DNA from 3 places in the Methylobacterium sp. J-059 genome. Region 2 is predicted to be linked to each of the others. Evidence: predicted binding sites of a transcription regulator. Region 2 holds the regulator's gene; each other region holds the start of a gene.
The links. Region 2 encodes LexA, which represses DNA repair genes until DNA is damaged. Its sites were predicted from a motif close to TGTTCNNNNTGTGTTCNG; they were not measured.
Positions count from the first base shown of each region.

Region 1 (5,187 bases), on a different contig from region 2:
GCGGGCCCGCGTCAGCCCGACATGGGCGAGGCGACGCTCCTCCTCGAGGCCCGCGCGGCCGCTCTCGTCGAGGGCGCGCTGGTTCGGGAAGAGGCCATCCTCCCAGCCGGGCAGGAACACCGTGTCGAATTCCAGCCCCTTGGCCGCGTGCAGGGTCATCAGCGAGACGCGCTCGGCGCCCTCGGCCTCCGAGGCCTCCATCACCAGCGAGACGTGCTCGAGGAAGGCGCCCATGTCGGGGAACTCCTCCATCGAGCGGACGAACTCCTTGAGGTTCTCCAGCCGCCCGGCGGCGTCGGCCGACTTCTCCTTCTGCCACATCTCGGTGTAGCCGGATTCCTCGAGGATGGTCTGCGCCACCTCGGAATGCGGGTTGCTCTCGACGAGCCGAGCCCACCGCGAGAAGCTCTCGGTGAGCGCGCGCAGCGTCGAGCGCACGCGGGGCTTGAGCTCGTCGGTCTCGCAGAGCTTTCGCGCGGCGTGGAGCAGCGGGACCTGCTCGGCGCGGGCGTAGAGGTGGAGCTGCTGCAGCGTCGCGTCGCCCAGGCCGCGCTTGGGGGTGTTCACGATCCGCTCGAAGGCGAGGTCGTCGGACGGGTTGTTGGTCGCACGCAGGTAGGCCAGCGCGTCGCGGATCTCGGCGCGCTCGTAAAAGCGCGGGCCGCCGATCACCCGGTAGGGCAGGCCGAGCTGGACGAAGCGGTCCTCGATCTCGCGCATCTGCGCCGAGATCCGCACCAGCACCGCGATCTCGGAGAGCGGGTGCTGCTTGGCCTGGAGCGCCTCGATCGATTCCGCCAGGAGCCGCGCCTCTTCTTCCGAATCCCACGCGCCCGACACGGTGACGGGCTCGCCGAGCTCGTCCTCCGTGCGCAGGGTCTTGCCGAGCCGGCCCTGGTTCTTGGCGATCAGGCCCGAAGCGGCGGCCAGGATGTGGCCCGTCGAGCGGTAGTTGCGCTCCAGGCGGACCACCACGGCACCGGGAAAATCGTGCTCGAAGCGCAGGATGTTATCGACCTCGGCCCCGCGCCAGCCGTAGATCGACTGGTCGTCGTCGCCGACGCAGGCGATGTTCTTGCGCACCTGCCCGAGCAGCCTGAGCCAGAGGTACTGGGCGACGTTGGTGTCCTGGTACTCGTCGACGAGGATGTAGCGGAACCGGTCCTGGTAGTTGGCCAGCACGTCCGGATTCTCGCGCCACAGCTTGAGGCAGAGCAGCAGCAGGTCGCCGAAATCGACCGCGTTGAGCGTGACGAGCCGGGCTTGGTAGGCGGTGTAGAGGTCGCCGCCCTTGCCGAAGGCGAAGGCCTGCGCCTCGCCGGCCGGGATCTGGTCCGGGCCGAGGCCGCGGTTCTTCCAGCCGTCGATGACGTGGCCGAGCGCGCGTGCCGGCCAGCGCTTCTCGTCGATGTTCTGGTCCTTCAGCACCTGCTTCATCAGGCGCAGCTGGTCGTCGGTGCCGAGGATCGTGAAGTCGGATTTCAAGCCCACCAGCTCGGCGTGGCGGCGCAGGATCTTGGTGCCGATGGCGTGGAAGGTGCCGAGCCAGGGCATGCCCTCGCCGGCCGGCCCGATCAGCGTGCCGATGCGGTGCTTCATCTCCCGCGCGGCCTTGTTGGTGAAGGTCACCGACAGGATGTCGAACGGCCGCGCCCGGCCGGTCGTGATCAGGTGGGCGATGCGGGTCGTCAGCACCCGCGTCTTGCCGGTGCCGGCGCCGGCCAGCACCAGGACGGGGCCCTCCGTCGCCTCGACGGCGCGGCGCTGCTCATCGTTCAGGCCGTCGAGATAGGAGGACGCGCTCGGGCGCAAGGCCCCCATGGCGCGGGCGGCGATGGAGCTGGAGCCACGCTCCGCGTCGGAAGGCGGCGTCGCATGCGAAGAGTTCGGCATGGGCAATCCCTGGACCAAAACGCGAACGGCGTCGAGACCCGGACGCCGAGGCCTCGACGCTGAGGCGCGATCGCCGAGGCCCGGAGCCCGAGGCCCGGACGCAATGTCGCCGCCCCGCGCGGCCGCCGGGCGGGAACTTGAAGCAGGCCGGCCGCTTGCTCACATCATCGACAGACATCCCCCACACAGGAGCGCCCGATGCGCATCGTGCCGATCGCCATCATCGCCGCCCTCGCCGCCACGCCCGCCCTCGCGCAGGTCCGGCAGGGCAACCCCGACGCCGCCAACGAGTCCTTCGCCCGCCAGGGCGAGTCCCGGGCGCTGCAGCAGAACCTCACCTCGCAGAACAACACCACGCGCATGGAGATCCAGCGCAGCCAGCAGATGCAGGCACCCCAACCCACCCCGGGCGTGATCGTCGCCCCCCGGCGCTGAGCCGAGCCCGCGGGCGTTGAACCGAGGCCGCGGGCGCCCTGGCGCCTGCGGTCCCGCGCCGTGCTATGCCCGCCGTGAACCCGCCGGGTGGCGCGGGGTGCATGCGGAACGATCACGGTGCGTGACCTCCTGACCGCGCTCGCGGGCGCCGTCATCCTGATCCTCGTCGCGGCGCTCGCGGTGCCGCCCTTCATCGACTGGCCGGCCCATCGCGCCTTCGTCGACGCGACCGTGAGCGGGTCCCTCGGCCTGCCGGTGCGCAGCGAGGGCCGCATCGACGTGCGGCTTCTGCCCTCGCCGCGCCTGCGCCTCGACCGCCTTCATCTCGGCGACGAGCCGGGACGGCCCGCCCTCGATCTGCGCTTCGTCAAGGCCGAGCTCGGCCTGAGCCCGCTGCTGGCGGGCGCGTTCCGCTTCACCGAGACCCGGATCGGCCGCGCCGAGGTCAAGCTGCCGGTGACCGAGGGCGACGCCCTCTTGGTGCCGGCCGGCCTCGGCGAGGCCCTGCGCGGCCGCGACCTCGCGATCGAAGACCTCCACGTCCAGCAGCTGCTGCTGACCACGGTGGTGCCCGCGACCGGGCGCACCGACCAGTTCTACGCGGAAGCCGTGCAGATCCAGGCGCCGGCCCTCGTCGGCCCCTGGCGGGTCGCGGGCACCAGCGGCGGCCTGCCGTTCACCCTGGTCAGCGGCGAGCCGGCGGCGGACGGCGCCGTCGCCCTGAAGCTCTCGGGCGGCGGCGACGCCCATCCGCGCTTCGAGGCCGACGCCCGCGTCGCCTTCGTGCCGGCGGATCCGCGCGGCGGCGCCCGCAGCACCGAGCCGCGCCCGCTCGTCGCCGAGGCCGAGGGCAGCGCCCGCCTCGTCGTCGGCCCGCCGGCCCAGGCCGCCGGCGCCTACCTGCCGTTCGCGCTGGGCGGCAAGTTCAAGGCCCGCGGCGCCCTCGTCCGGTTCGAGGGCGTCAACGCCGAGATCGATCCGGGCGGGCAAGCCTTGCGGCTTTCCGGCAGCGGCCAGATCGACCTGCGCCGCTGGCGCGCGGGGCTGACCCTGGAGGCGCGCCGCCTCGACCTCGACGCCTTCCTGCTCTCGCCGGGCGGGCAGGCCTTCGTGGCGCGCGGGCTGCCCAAGGTGGGCGCGAAATCGGGTGGCGGCCTGCCGGTGATGCTCGACCTCGACCTCTCGGTCGAGGCGGCCGTGCTCGGCTTCGAGGAATGGTCCAACCTCAAGACCACGGGCACCCTCGACCGCACCGGCGGCCTGCTGCTGCGACGCTTCTCGGCCGTGGCGCCGGGTGCGGCGACCATCACGGCCAGCGGCGAGATCGACACCGATCCGAGCCCGCGCTTCACCGGCCCGGTCGCGCTCGCGGCCGCGGCCTCCGACGGGCTCGGGCGCTACCTGCGCCGGCTCGGCCTCGACGGGCCGCCGACGGCGCTGCTCGACGGGCGGCCGGTCGAGGTCTCGGCCGAGGTCTCGGCGGCCGGCACCGCGTTCTCCCTGCGCAACCTCCGGCTCGCGCTGGGCGAGGCGCAGGTTACCGGAAATGCCCGCTACACCCCGGCCGAGGGCCGGACCCGCGGCCGGTTCGACGCGCAGATCCGCGCCCGCGGCCTCGACGTCGCCGGCCTGCCGCCGCTCGGCAACGCGCTCGCGGGGCTGCACGGCCACGACCTCGGCCTGACCATCGAGGCGCGCGACCTGCGCTACGGCGCGACCGGCACCGGGAACGGCACGCTCTCGGCCAGCATCCAGTCGGACGGCGCCGCCCTCGTCGTCGACAGCCTCGACGTGACGGACCTGGCCGGCGCCAACGCCAAGCTGTCCGGGCGGATCGGCGCCGACGGCACGGGGCGCGTCGCCGGCCGGCTCTCGGCCCCGGTGGCGGCGCCGCTGGTCGCCCTGGTCGACCGGGTCTGGATCGCGGAGACGCGCCTGATCCCGGCCTTCCTGCGCGCCGGCGCGCTCGACCTCGCCGTCACGCTGGAGCGCGACGCGGGCGACGCCGACGCGCTGCGGCTCGCCGCCACGGGCCAGGCCGCGGGCGGCAGCCTCGACCTGTCGCTGGTCAGCCGCGCCGGCGCGGTCGAGGGGGCGAGGATCCGCCTCGCGACGCCGCGGGCCGGCACCTGGCTCGGCCGCACCGACATCGCCGGCCTGCAGCAGCCGGCCGACCTGAGCCTGGTGGCGGCCCGCGCGGCCGACGGCGGCCTGACGCTCCAGGCGACCGGCACGATCGCCGGCGCCACGCTGTCGACCGCGACGCCGCTGCGGCTTCCCACCGAGGGCGGCCCGCCCCGATCCGGCGCGCTGCGGATCGAGACCGCCGACCTCGCGCCGTTTCTGACGCTGGCGGGCGCCGCCGCCCTCGCGCCGGGGCCGTGGTCGGCCGACCTTTCCGTCGCGCTGACCCGGCAAGGAGACGACGCGCGTGCCGCGCTCGCTGGCCGGATCGCGGGGGCGGCCCTCGATGCGACCCTCGTCCGCGCGCCGGACGGGGCGCTGTCGGGAACGGCGCGCCTCGCCCGCCTGTCCCTGCCGCAGCTCGCGGCCGCCCTGGCGATGCCGGCGGGCGCCGCCGGCCGGTTCGGCCCGGTGCCACCGCCGGGACCGCCGGTCTCCCTCGACCTCAGGGTCGACCAGCTCGAGCTCGGGCGCGGGCTCACCGCCTCGGGCGCCGCCATGGCGTTGGGGTTCGAGGAGGGGACCCTGACGCTGCGCGACCTCTCGGCCAGGCTCGCCGAGGGCCGGATCGCCGGCTCGGCGACCCTGTCGCGTCGCGGCGGCCTCGCCTCGATCGCGGGCGAGGGCACCGTCGCCGAGCTGTCGATCCCGGCGCTCGCGGGGGGCGGCCCGCTC
Region 1 covers NZ_JAKSYA010000049.1:69,653-74,839, reverse strand. Annotated here, with positions in the region: gene MKK55_RS05130 (ATP-dependent helicase) at 1-1,893, opposite strand, end outside; gene MKK55_RS05125 (hypothetical protein) at 2,092-2,328, shown strand; gene MKK55_RS05120 (AsmA family protein) at 2,446-5,187, shown strand, end outside.
Region 1: a site for LexA is predicted at 1,904-1,921, ahead of MKK55_RS05130 (ATP-dependent helicase). Genes of this name have one in related genera too.

Region 2 (5,187 bases):
CTCGCGGTCGGTGTCCTCGATGCGCAGCAGCATCCGGCCGCCCATCCGGCGGGCATAGAGCCAGTTGAACAGCGCCGTGCGGGCGCCCCCGATATGGAGGTAGCCCGTGGGCGAGGGCGCGAAGCGCGTGACGACGGGTGACGACATCGGACGATGGATCTTCTGGTGACGGGGCTGAAGGAGCACCCTGAACGCGGCCGCGGCACGGATCGGCCGATCCGGTTGCGCGCGTCTAGATCGCTCTGCGACGGAGGGAAAGGCGGTTCATCGTCCCCGACGACGCACGGAAGCTGGGGACCTGCGCCCGGACCCGGCCCGGACGGCTCTAGCACGCCCTCGCGGATGCGTTAAGAATCGGGTCGGCGCAGCCGTTTCGCGCCGACCGGTGTGCCGATCATGGCGCGGGACATCGCACGATCGACGGGACGGGCCGTCGCCACGTCGGCATCAGGCCGCTCCCTGTCGCCCGCCGTGCTCGGGCCGGCCGTGCGCGGCTGGGTCGTCGGCGGGCTCGCGATCGAGGCCGAGCAGCGGCGGCTGTTTCCCTGGCTCGCGGTCGCCTTCGGCGCCGGCATCCTCGCGTTCTTCACCGCCACCGACGGCATGCCCTCGCTCTGGGCGCCCCTCGTCGCAGCCGGCGCCTGCGCCGCGACCCTGCCGTTCCTCGGTGCCCGGCCCGCGGCGCTGGCCGTCGCCCTCGGGCTGATGGCGGCGCTCCTCGGCTTCGCGGCGAGCGCCCTGCGGGTCGCGCAGGTGGCGGCGCCGGTGCTGACCCGCACCATCATCGCGCCGCTCGAAGGCCTGATCGAATCGCTGGAGGAGCGTGAGGAGGGCGCCCGCCTGGTGGTGCGGGTCGCGAGCCTCGGCACGATGGCCGCGGCCGAGCGGCCGGTCCGGGTGCGCGTCTCGTTCAAGAAGGCGCCGCCCCTGCGGCCGGGCGACTTCATCGCCGCCACCGCCCGCCTGCTGCCGCCCCCCGAGGCGGCCCGCCCCGGCGGCTACGATTTCGCCCGCGACGCCTACTTCCGCGGGATCGGCGCGGTCGGCTCGCTCCTCGGCAAGATCGCGGTGAAGCCGCCGCCCGAGCCGGTGCCGTGGTCGCTCCGGCTCGCGGCCGCCGTGGACGACGCCCGCAACGCGCTGACCCGCAGGATCACCGACGCCAACGGCGGCCAGGCGGGCGCCGTCGCCGCCGCCCTGGTGACCGGCAAGCGCGGGCTGATCGCGCCGGCCACCAACGACACGCTGCGGGCGGCGGGGATCTACCACGTGGTCTCGATCTCAGGGCTCCACATGGTGCTGGCCGCCGGGGTCGTGTTCTGGCTCGTCCGCGCCGGCCTCGCCCTGGTGCCGTTCCTGGCGCTGGCCTGGCCGATCAAGAAGATCGCCGCGGCGCTGGCGATGGTCGGCGTCACCGCCTACTGCGTCTTCTCCGGCTGGGACATCGCGGCCGAGTGTTCCCTCGTGATGACCCTGATCATGCTCGGGGCGATCCTGGTCGATCGCCCGGCGCTCAGCATGCGCAACCTCGCTCTCGCCGCGCTCATCGCGCTCTCGCACGAGCCGGAAGGCTTGCTCGGCCCGAGCTTCCAGATGTCGTTCGGGGCGGTGGCCGGCCTCATCGCCTGCGCCCGCCTGATCGATGGAGGGATGTTCCGCCGCGACGGGGCCGGGCGGATCGGCCGGCTGATCGCGCTGTCGCTGACGACGGTGGTCGGCACCCTCGGCACGACGCTCGTGGCGCAGGTCGCGACCGCGCCCTTCGCCACCTACCACTTCCAGACCGTCCAACCCTTCGGGCTGATCGGCAACGCGCTCACCCTGCCGCTGGTCTCGCTCGCGGTGATGCCGGCGGCGGTGCTGGGCATCGTCGCCTACCCGTTCGCCCTCGACCAGCCGGTCTGGTGGCTGATGGGACTGGCGGTGCGCGGCATGCTGACCATCTCCGGCTGGATCCAGGGGCTCGGGCGCGCCAACGTCGTGGTCCCGGCCTTCGGCACCGCCGCGCTCGGGTGCCTCGCCGCGGGGCTGCTGCTCGCGACGCTCCCGGTCTCGCGCCTGCGCTGGCTCGCCCTGCCGCCGGCGCTGCTCGGGCTCGGCCTGGCGACGATGCCGGCCCGTTACGACATCTACGTCGACCGCCAGGGCAGCGGGGCGGCGGTGCGCCGCGCCGACGGCAGCCTCGTCGCCCTCGGGCGCCCGTCGAACTTCGTGCTGGAGCAGTGGCTGAAGGCCGACGGCGACGGCAGGCCGGGCGCGCAGGCGACGGGTGGTCCCGCCTGCGACCGGATCGGATGCACGCTTCGGTTGGCCGACGGGCGCGCGGTGGCGCTTCTGAAGGATCGCCGCGGCTTCGCGCAGGATTGCGCCAAGGCCTCGGTGCTGATCACGGCGCTCGCCGCACCGCCGGGCTGCGCCGCCGCCCTCGTCATCGATCGCGCCTACCTCGCCAGCCACGGCGCCGTGGCGATCCGCGTCGAGCCGAATGGCCTCATCCTGGCCGACACGCATGAGCCGGGACGGACGCTGCCGTGGCGCCCCGCGATGGTCCGTCCCCCGCCCCAGGGAACGGATGACGCGGCAGCGGGCGGATCGTCGCCCGCGGCCGAGCCCAAGCCGAAGGACGTCCCGTTCCAGGGCATGGCCGTACCGCCCCCCCGGGCGGAGGACGCCGACCCGGCACCCGACGATCCGGCCGCGGACGGCCCGAACCTGGAGATGCCGGGCGAGACCCTTCAGTAACGGCGCACGAGGCTGACCAGGCGGCCCTGGATCTGCACCCGATCCGGCCCGAGCACGCGGGTCTCGTAGGCCGGGTTCGCGGCTTCGAGCGCGATCGAGGAGCCGCGACGGCGCAGCCGCTTCAGCGTCGCCTCCTCGTCGTCGATCAGCGCCACGATGATGTCGCCGGTGTTGGCGGTGTCCTGCTTGCGGATGACCACGAGGTCGCCGTCGAGGATGCCCGCCTCGACCATCGAGTCGCCGCGGACCTCCAGGGCGTAGTGCTCGCCGCCGGCCAGGAAGTCCGGCGACATGGTGATCGCGTGGCTCTGGTTCTGGATCGCCGAGATCGGCGTGCCGGCCGCGATCCGGCCCATCACCGGGATCGACACCGCGCGACCGCTGTCGTCGACCATCTGCGTCGTGGAAGGACGCGGCGGCACGGCCTTCGAGCGCCCGCCCTCGACCACGCTCGGGGTGAACCGGCGCGGCGCGGCGGGAGCTGCCGGCACCGGGGCGGGCGCGCTGGAGCGGCCGGCGCCGTCGGGCATGCGCAGCACCTCGATCGCCCGAGCCCGATTCGGAAGCCGGCGCAGGAAGCCGCGCTCCTCCAGGGCGGTGATCAGCCGGTGGATGCCGGATTTCGACTTGAGATCGAGGGCGTCCTTCATCTCGTCGAACGACGGCGGAACCCCGTCCTCGCGCATCCGCTCGTCGATGAATCGCAGGAGATCCAGCTGTTTACGGGTCAGCATCGGCGCGGCTCGCAGGAATGCGCGGCCACACGAAGGTGGAGCCGCAGAAACAAAACACGAACACGTTAAACGTTCGTCAAGTGTTCCGCAAGGGTTCTCATCGGCCGATCCGACCGTTGCATCGAATTTCGTCGCGCGCCGAGCCCTTTTCGATCGCTGCGCTGCGGGGCTCAGCCCTCGAGGCTGCGGCGCACGGCGCGGGCGGTGACCGCCGAGACGCGCACGTTCGATTCCCGCGTCACGCCGGCGATGTGCGGGGTCAGGATGAGGTTCGGCACGTCGATCAGCGCCGCGCCGCCCGCGGCGTCCACGGGCTCCTGGGCGAACACGTCGAGCGCCGCCCCGCCGAGGTGCCCGGACCGAAGCGCCGCGGCGACGGCGGCCTCGTCCACGACGCCCCCGCGGGCGGCGTTGATCAGGATCGCGCCCGGCCGCATCCGGGCGATCGCCGCCGGCCCGATCATGTCGCGCGTCGCCTCGGTCAGCGGCACGTGCAGCGAGAGCACGTCGCTCGTTGCGACCAGCGCGTCAAGGGCCAGGCTCGCCACCGCGCCGTGCGCCGGGCGCCACGCGGCGTCGTCGGGCGCAAGGTGCGGGTCGAAGGCGGCGACGGTCATGTCGAGGGCCGCCGCACGGCGGGCGGTCTGGCGGGCGATCGCGCCGAAGCCGACGAGGCCGAGGCGCTTGCCGGCGATCTCGCGTCCCATCAGCGCGTTGCGCGGCCACGCGCCCGCGGCGACCTGCGCGCTCGCGGCGTAGGCGCCGCGCAGCAGCAGCAACGCGGTGCCGATCACGTACTCGGCCACCGCGCCGTCGTTGGCGCCGGTCGCGGGATGGACCGCGATCCCGCGGGCGGCGCAGGCGGCCAGATCGATGTTGTCGAGCCCGACGCCGAGGCGGCCCACCACCCTGAGGTCGGGTGCCGCCGCGAGCAGGCCCGCGCGCACCTGCGTGCGGTTGCGGACGATCAGCCCGGATGCGCCCGCGAGCGCCGCGCGCAGGGCGTCCGGCCGGTCGACCAGGGTCGGATCGTAGAGCGTCTCGAACCCCGCGAGCTCCGCCGCGATCGCGGCCTCGTCCATGAACTCGCTGATGACGACCTTGCGCATGGGGCGGCGATCCTTCTCCGCGGCCGGGCCGGTGCCGGCGGGCTTCCCGCTCTGCCGCGGCGTCCGGGCGACGTCGCGGCTGGGGGCATCGTCATCACGCAGCCGAGCGCGTCGGTAAAGGCGGCCGCGCCGCCTATCCGAGTGGGTGCGCCGATCGCAGCGCGATTAACCGCTTCGCAATGCCGCCCGGCGTAAGGTCCCGGGCATGAGGTGCGACCAGCGACAGCGCCTCCCGACATTGCGTGACCGACGCCGACGGCCGAGCCGGCGATTCGGAGACACCGGAGCAGTTTGACCATGGCCCTCGATCTCAGCATGCCGATCCTGGTCGTCGACGACTACCAGACGATGGTTCGCATCATCCGCAACCTGCTCAAGCAGCTCGGCTTCGAGGAGGTCGACGACGCCTCCGACGGCACGGCCGCGCTGGCGCGCCTCAAGGGCCGCAAGTACGGCCTCGTGATCTCCGACTGGAACATGGAGCCGATGACCGGCTACGAGCTGCTTCGCCACGTCCGCGCCGACGAGGGCCTGCGCACCACGCCGTTCATCATGGTCACCGCCGAGTCGAAGACCGAGAACGTCATCGCCGCCAAGAAGGC
Region 2 covers NZ_JAKSYA010000112.1:70,624-75,810, reverse strand. Annotated here, with positions in the region: gene gltX (glutamate--tRNA ligase) at 1-147, opposite strand, end outside; gene MKK55_RS14835 (ComEC/Rec2 family competence protein) at 397-2,742, shown strand; gene lexA (transcriptional repressor LexA) at 2,736-3,476, opposite strand; gene MKK55_RS14825 (NAD(P)-dependent oxidoreductase) at 3,647-4,585, opposite strand; gene MKK55_RS14820 (response regulator) at 4,883-5,187, shown strand, end outside.

Region 3 (5,187 bases), on a different contig from region 2:
TCTTGGCGGTGGCCGACGGGGCGGAGGCCATGCCCTCGGCCTGCATCGTCGGCGTCGGGGCGGGCTGCCCGCCCGTGTCCGCACCGTTCGGCTTCGACGAGGCCCCTCCGGCGGCGGCCGCCGCGACGTCCTCGCCCTCGCCCGCGATGATCGCGATCGGGGTGTTGACGGCGACGCCCTCGGTGCCCTCGGCGACCAGGATCTTGGCGAGCGTGCCCTCGTCGATCGCCTCGACCTCCATGGTCGCCTTGTCGGTCTCGATCTCGGCGAGCACGTCGCCGGACTTGATCGCGTCGCCCTCCTTCTTGAGCCATTTGGAGAGCTTGCCCTCCTCCATGGTCGGAGACAGGGCGGGCATCAGGATGTCGGTCGCCATGGAGGGTCTCTGATCGGTGAGGCGGGCGGGGCGGCCTGGCAGGGGATCGTCGCGGGGCGGCGGCGCGCCCTCAGGCGCGCGCTTCCAGGAGGATGTCGGTCCACAGCTCGGACGGATCCGGCTCGGGATCGTGCGTCGCGAACTCGGCGGCGTCGTTGACGGTCTCGCGGACCTTGGCGTCGGTGGCCTTGAGCTCGGCCTCGGCGACGCCGTGCAGCTCGATCAGGCGCTTGCGCACCATCTCGATCGGGTCGTGCTCGTCGCGCATCTTCGAGACTTCGTCCTTCGTGCGGTACTTCGCCGGGTCGGACATCGAGTGGCCGCGATAGCGGTAGGTCTGCATCTCGAGGATGTAGGGCCCCTCCCCGGTGCGGGCATGCGCGATCGCCCGGCCCGCCGCCTCGCGGACCGTGCGCACGTCCATGCCGTCGACCTGCTCGCCGGGGATGCCGAACGAGATGCCACGCCGGGAGAAGTCCGTCTGCGCCGAGGCGCGGGCGACCGAGGTGCCCATGGCGTAGCGGTTGTTCTCGATCACGTAGACCACGGGCAGCTTCCACAGCTGCGCCATGTTGAAGCTCTCGTAGACCTGGCCCTGGTTGGCCGCGCCGTCGCCCATGTAGGTCAGGCTGACCTTGCCGTTCTTGCGGTAGGCGTCGGCGAAGCCGAGGCCGGTGCCGAGCGAGACCTGCGCGCCGACGATGCCGTGCCCGCCGAAGAACTGCTTCTCGCGGCTGAACATGTGCATCGAGCCGCCCTTGCCGCGGCTGTAGCCGCCGCGGCGGCCGGTGAGCTCGGCCATCACCCCCTTCGGGTCCATGCCGCAGGCGAGCATGTGGCCGTGGTCGCGGTAGCCGGTGATGATCTGGTCGCCGTCGACCGAGGCCATCTGCATGCCGATGACGACCGCCTCCTGGCCGATGTAGAGGTGGCAGAACCCGCCGATCAGGCCCATTCCGTAGAGTTGCCCCGCCTTCTCCTCGAAGCGGCGGATCAGCAGCATCTGATGGTAGGCGTGGAGGTCTTCCTCGCGGGTGAATTGCGGCGCGTTTGGTGCGGGCTGGTGCTCGGCCGCCACGGCCTCCGGCGTCTCCGCGGCAGGGTTGGGCTGCCCCGCATCTTTCGCGGCATCCATCGGCGTGCTCCCGTGCTGGCGTCTGTTCCCGCCCGGTTTAGGACACGCGCTCCGGGAATGCGAGGGCCGACGCTCTGACAGGTGTTTGTGGTTGTCATACCCGATCCGCATGCCCGATCCGCACGCCCGATCGGCATGATCCCCTCGGGACGGCGGATGCGGGCCGCGTTCAAGCCGGGACGCGCGCGGGACTGGAGGCGGTGCCCGCTCACGGGTCGATGACGACCACGTCGTTGGCGTGCACCCGGCCGAGGACGACCCGGGCGCGCTCCTCCAGCAGGTCGCGGTCGATCTGCTCGCTGCGCAGCAGCGCGACGCGGTGCTCCCAGGTCGCCCGCTCGGCCTTGGCCGCCGCGAGCTCCCGGGTGAGCCCGAAGGCCTGGATCTTGAGGGCGCGCTTGGCCTCCAGGCCCCGGTTGCCGTTCTCGGCCTGGTACACGAAGTAGCCGACCACCAGCCCGGACAGGGTCCAGAGGCTGAGAGGCAAAACGACCATTCTGACGCGGCGACGGACGACCATGGCGCGACCATCGTCCGGGTCGGTTAACAAAGCCTTTGCCGCGACCGCCGATCGTGCGCTCGGCGGTGGACGGCGGCGCCCGGATGGGTTGAACCGCGCCCCGCGGTGATGGACAGTCGGAACAAAGATCGAACATCGAGGCGGCCGCCCTGCGGTGCGGCGGTCTCGCGGAACGGGACAGCGCAGTGACCGCCCCGGTGCGGAAAGTCATCCACATCGACATGGACGCGTTCTACGCCTCCGTCGAGCAGCGCGACGACCCGGCCCTGCGCGGCCGGCCGGTCGCGGTCGGCGGCTCGCGCGAGCGCGGCGTGGTGGCCGCCGCGAGCTACGAGGCGCGGGCCTTCGGGGTGCGCTCGGCGATGCCCTCGGTGACGGCGCGCCGGCTCTGCCCGGACCTGGTGTTCGTGCGCCCGCGCTTCGAGGTCTACCGCGGCATCTCGGAGGAGATCCGGACGGTGTTCTCCGAGCACACGCCGGTGATCGAGCCGCTCTCCCTCGACGAGGCCTACCTCGACGTCACCGAGAACCTGCAGGGCCTGCCGACCGCCACCGCCGTCGCCCGGGCGATCCGCACCACGATCCGCGCGCGCACCGGACTCGTCGCCTCGGCCGGCGTCTCGTACAACAAGTTCCTCGCTAAGGTCGCCTCGGACTACCGCAAGCCCGACGCGCTGTTCGTGATCACCCCCGAGATGGGCCCGGCCTTCGTCGAGGACCTCGCCATCGGCCGCTTCCACGGCATCGGCCCGGTGACGGAGGCGAAAATGCGCCGCCTCGGCATCCACACCGGCCGCGACCTCAAGGCCCGCTCGCTGGAGGATCTGGCCGCCATCCTCGGCAGCGCCGCCCCCTACTATCACGGGGTGGCCCGCGGCATCGACGAGCGCCCGGTGCGGGCGCACCGCATCCGCAAGTCGATCGGTGCCGAGAACACCTTCTCCGACGACAGCGCCGACCTCGAAATCCTCGCCGAGCGCCTCGCGCCAATCCTCGACAAGGTCGCGGCGGCCTGCGCCGCCAAGGGTCTGCGCGGCCGGACCGTGACGCTGAAGGTGAAGTTCTCCGACTTCGCGCAGGTCACGCGGGCGCGCTCCCTGGCGGCCCCCGTCGGCGACCGCGCCAGCCTGGAGGCGATCAGCCTGGGCCTGCTGCGCGACCTCCGCCCGCTCCGGCGCAGCGTGCGGCTGCTCGGCGTCTCGCTCTCGGCCCTCGACCACGGCGACGCCGCGGAACCGCTGCAGCTCGGCCTGGCGATCTGAGGCGTCGCTGCGATCGTTCGATCGGGATCGCCGGCGCCGCGGTCATCGGGTCGCGCCTGCGTCCGCGGCGCCGCGCCCTATCTCGATGGGAAGCGACACCGGGAGCAGCCAACCATGACCGACGATCCCCGCGAGGCCGGAGCCCGGCCCCCCTTCCCCGGCGACCAGCAGCAGGAGCGGCCGGGATTGTCGTCGCGGATGACCCCCGCCCCCGATCACGGCGAGCACAGCTACGTCGGCAAGGGGCTGCTGACGGATCAGGTCGCGCTGATCACCGGCGGCGATTCCGGGATCGGCCGCGCGGTGGCGATCGCCTACGCCCGCGAGGGCGCCGACGTGGCGATCTCCTACCTGCCGGTCGAGCAGTCCGATGCCGAGGAGACGGCGCGCTGGGTCGAGCAGGCCGGGCGCCGCGTCCTGCTGCTGCCGGGAGACCTGCGCGAGGAGGCCCATTGCCGCGACCTCGTCGCCCGCACGGTGGCCGCGTTCGGGCGCCTCGACGTCCTGGTCAACAACGCGGCCGCGCAGACGATCAACGAAGGGCTCGACGACGTGACGGCGGAGGACCTCGAGGGCTCGTTCCGCGCCAACGTCTTCGCGATGTACTACCTCGCCCAGGCGGCGGTGCCGCACATGAAGCCGGGCTCGGCGATCGTGAACTCGACGAGCCAGCAGGCCAAGGTCGCCGACAAGACGATGCTGATCTACGCCGCCACCAAGGGCGCGATCGCGAGCCTGACGATCGGGCTGTCGAACCTGCTGGCGCCGAAGGGCATCCGGGTGAACTGCGTCGCGCCCGGCCCCGTGTGGACCCCGATCCAGCCGATCGTGAAGAGCCCCGAGCAGATCGAGCAGCTCGGGGCCGACACGCCCCTCGGCCGCGCCGGGCAGCCGGCCGAGCTCGCCCCGGCCTACGTGCTGCTGGCGTCCCGCGAGGGCAGCTACATGTCCGGCGCCCTGGTGCCCGTCACCGGCGGCACGCCGATGTACTGACGCACGAGGCGCGGCGATCCGGAACGGAGCGCCGCGCCTGCGATTGACGGCGGAACCCCCGCGGGGCCGGACCGCCCCGCCATCGGAGCCAGATCCATGTCGAAGATCATCGCCGCCACGTTCGAGACCCGCCGCGACGCCGAGATGGCGGTCGAGCACCTCGTCCAGGAGCACAAGATCGACCGCAAGGCCGTGACCATCGCGCCGGTCTCGGACGAGAACAGCGCCGGCACGGAGACCGCGGGCGCCGACATCGAGGACGGCCGCGTCGAGAAGACCCACACCGACGGCGAGCCGAAGCTCGCCGGGCGCCTCAAGGTCTCGGCCGAGGTCGAGCCGGCGCTCGCGGACAAGGTCGAGTCCTCGTTCGCGACCTACGGCGGCCAGGCCGCCTGAGCCGGCAGCCGCCCGCATCCCGCTGCCCCGCCCGTCCCGCTCAGGCGGCCCAGACCTGGCGGTACAGCGTCGCGATCGCCTCCGCGTCCGGCACCACCGGGTTGTTGCCGGGCGAGCCCGAGGCCAGGGCCTGCGCCGCCATGGTCGGGATCAGGCCGTTCCACCGGGCCTCGTCGATGCCGTAGTCGCCGGGCGTCGGCACCTGCAGGTCGTCGTTGAGGTTCTGCAGCTCGGCGATCAGGCGGGAGACCGCGTTGCGCTCGTCGTCGCCCTCCCGCGCCACGCCCATCGCCCGGGCGCAGGCGGCGTAGCGCCCGGGCGCGCCCGGCGCCGAGAAGGCGGTGACGGCCGGCAGCAGCATCGCGTTCGAGAGCCCGTGCGGCACGTGGAAATGCGCGCCGATCGGCCGGCTCATCCCGTGGACGAGGGCCACCGAGCTGTTAGAGAAGGCGATGCCTGCTTGCGTCGCGCCGAACATCATCGCCTCCCGCGCAGCCCGGTCGCC
Region 3 covers NZ_JAKSYA010000034.1:97,985-103,171, forward strand. Annotated here, with positions in the region: gene MKK55_RS02910 (pyruvate dehydrogenase complex E1 component subunit beta) at 1-376, opposite strand, end outside; gene pdhA (pyruvate dehydrogenase (acetyl-transferring) E1 component subunit alpha) at 447-1,511, opposite strand; gene MKK55_RS02920 (FtsB family cell division protein) at 1,720-2,031, opposite strand; gene dinB (DNA polymerase IV) at 2,253-3,293, shown strand; gene MKK55_RS02930 (SDR family oxidoreductase) at 3,408-4,286, shown strand; gene MKK55_RS02935 (hypothetical protein) at 4,383-4,682, shown strand; gene MKK55_RS02940 (iron-containing alcohol dehydrogenase) at 4,723-5,187, opposite strand, start outside.
Region 3: a site for LexA is predicted at 2,149-2,166, ahead of dinB (DNA polymerase IV). Genes of this name have one in related genera too.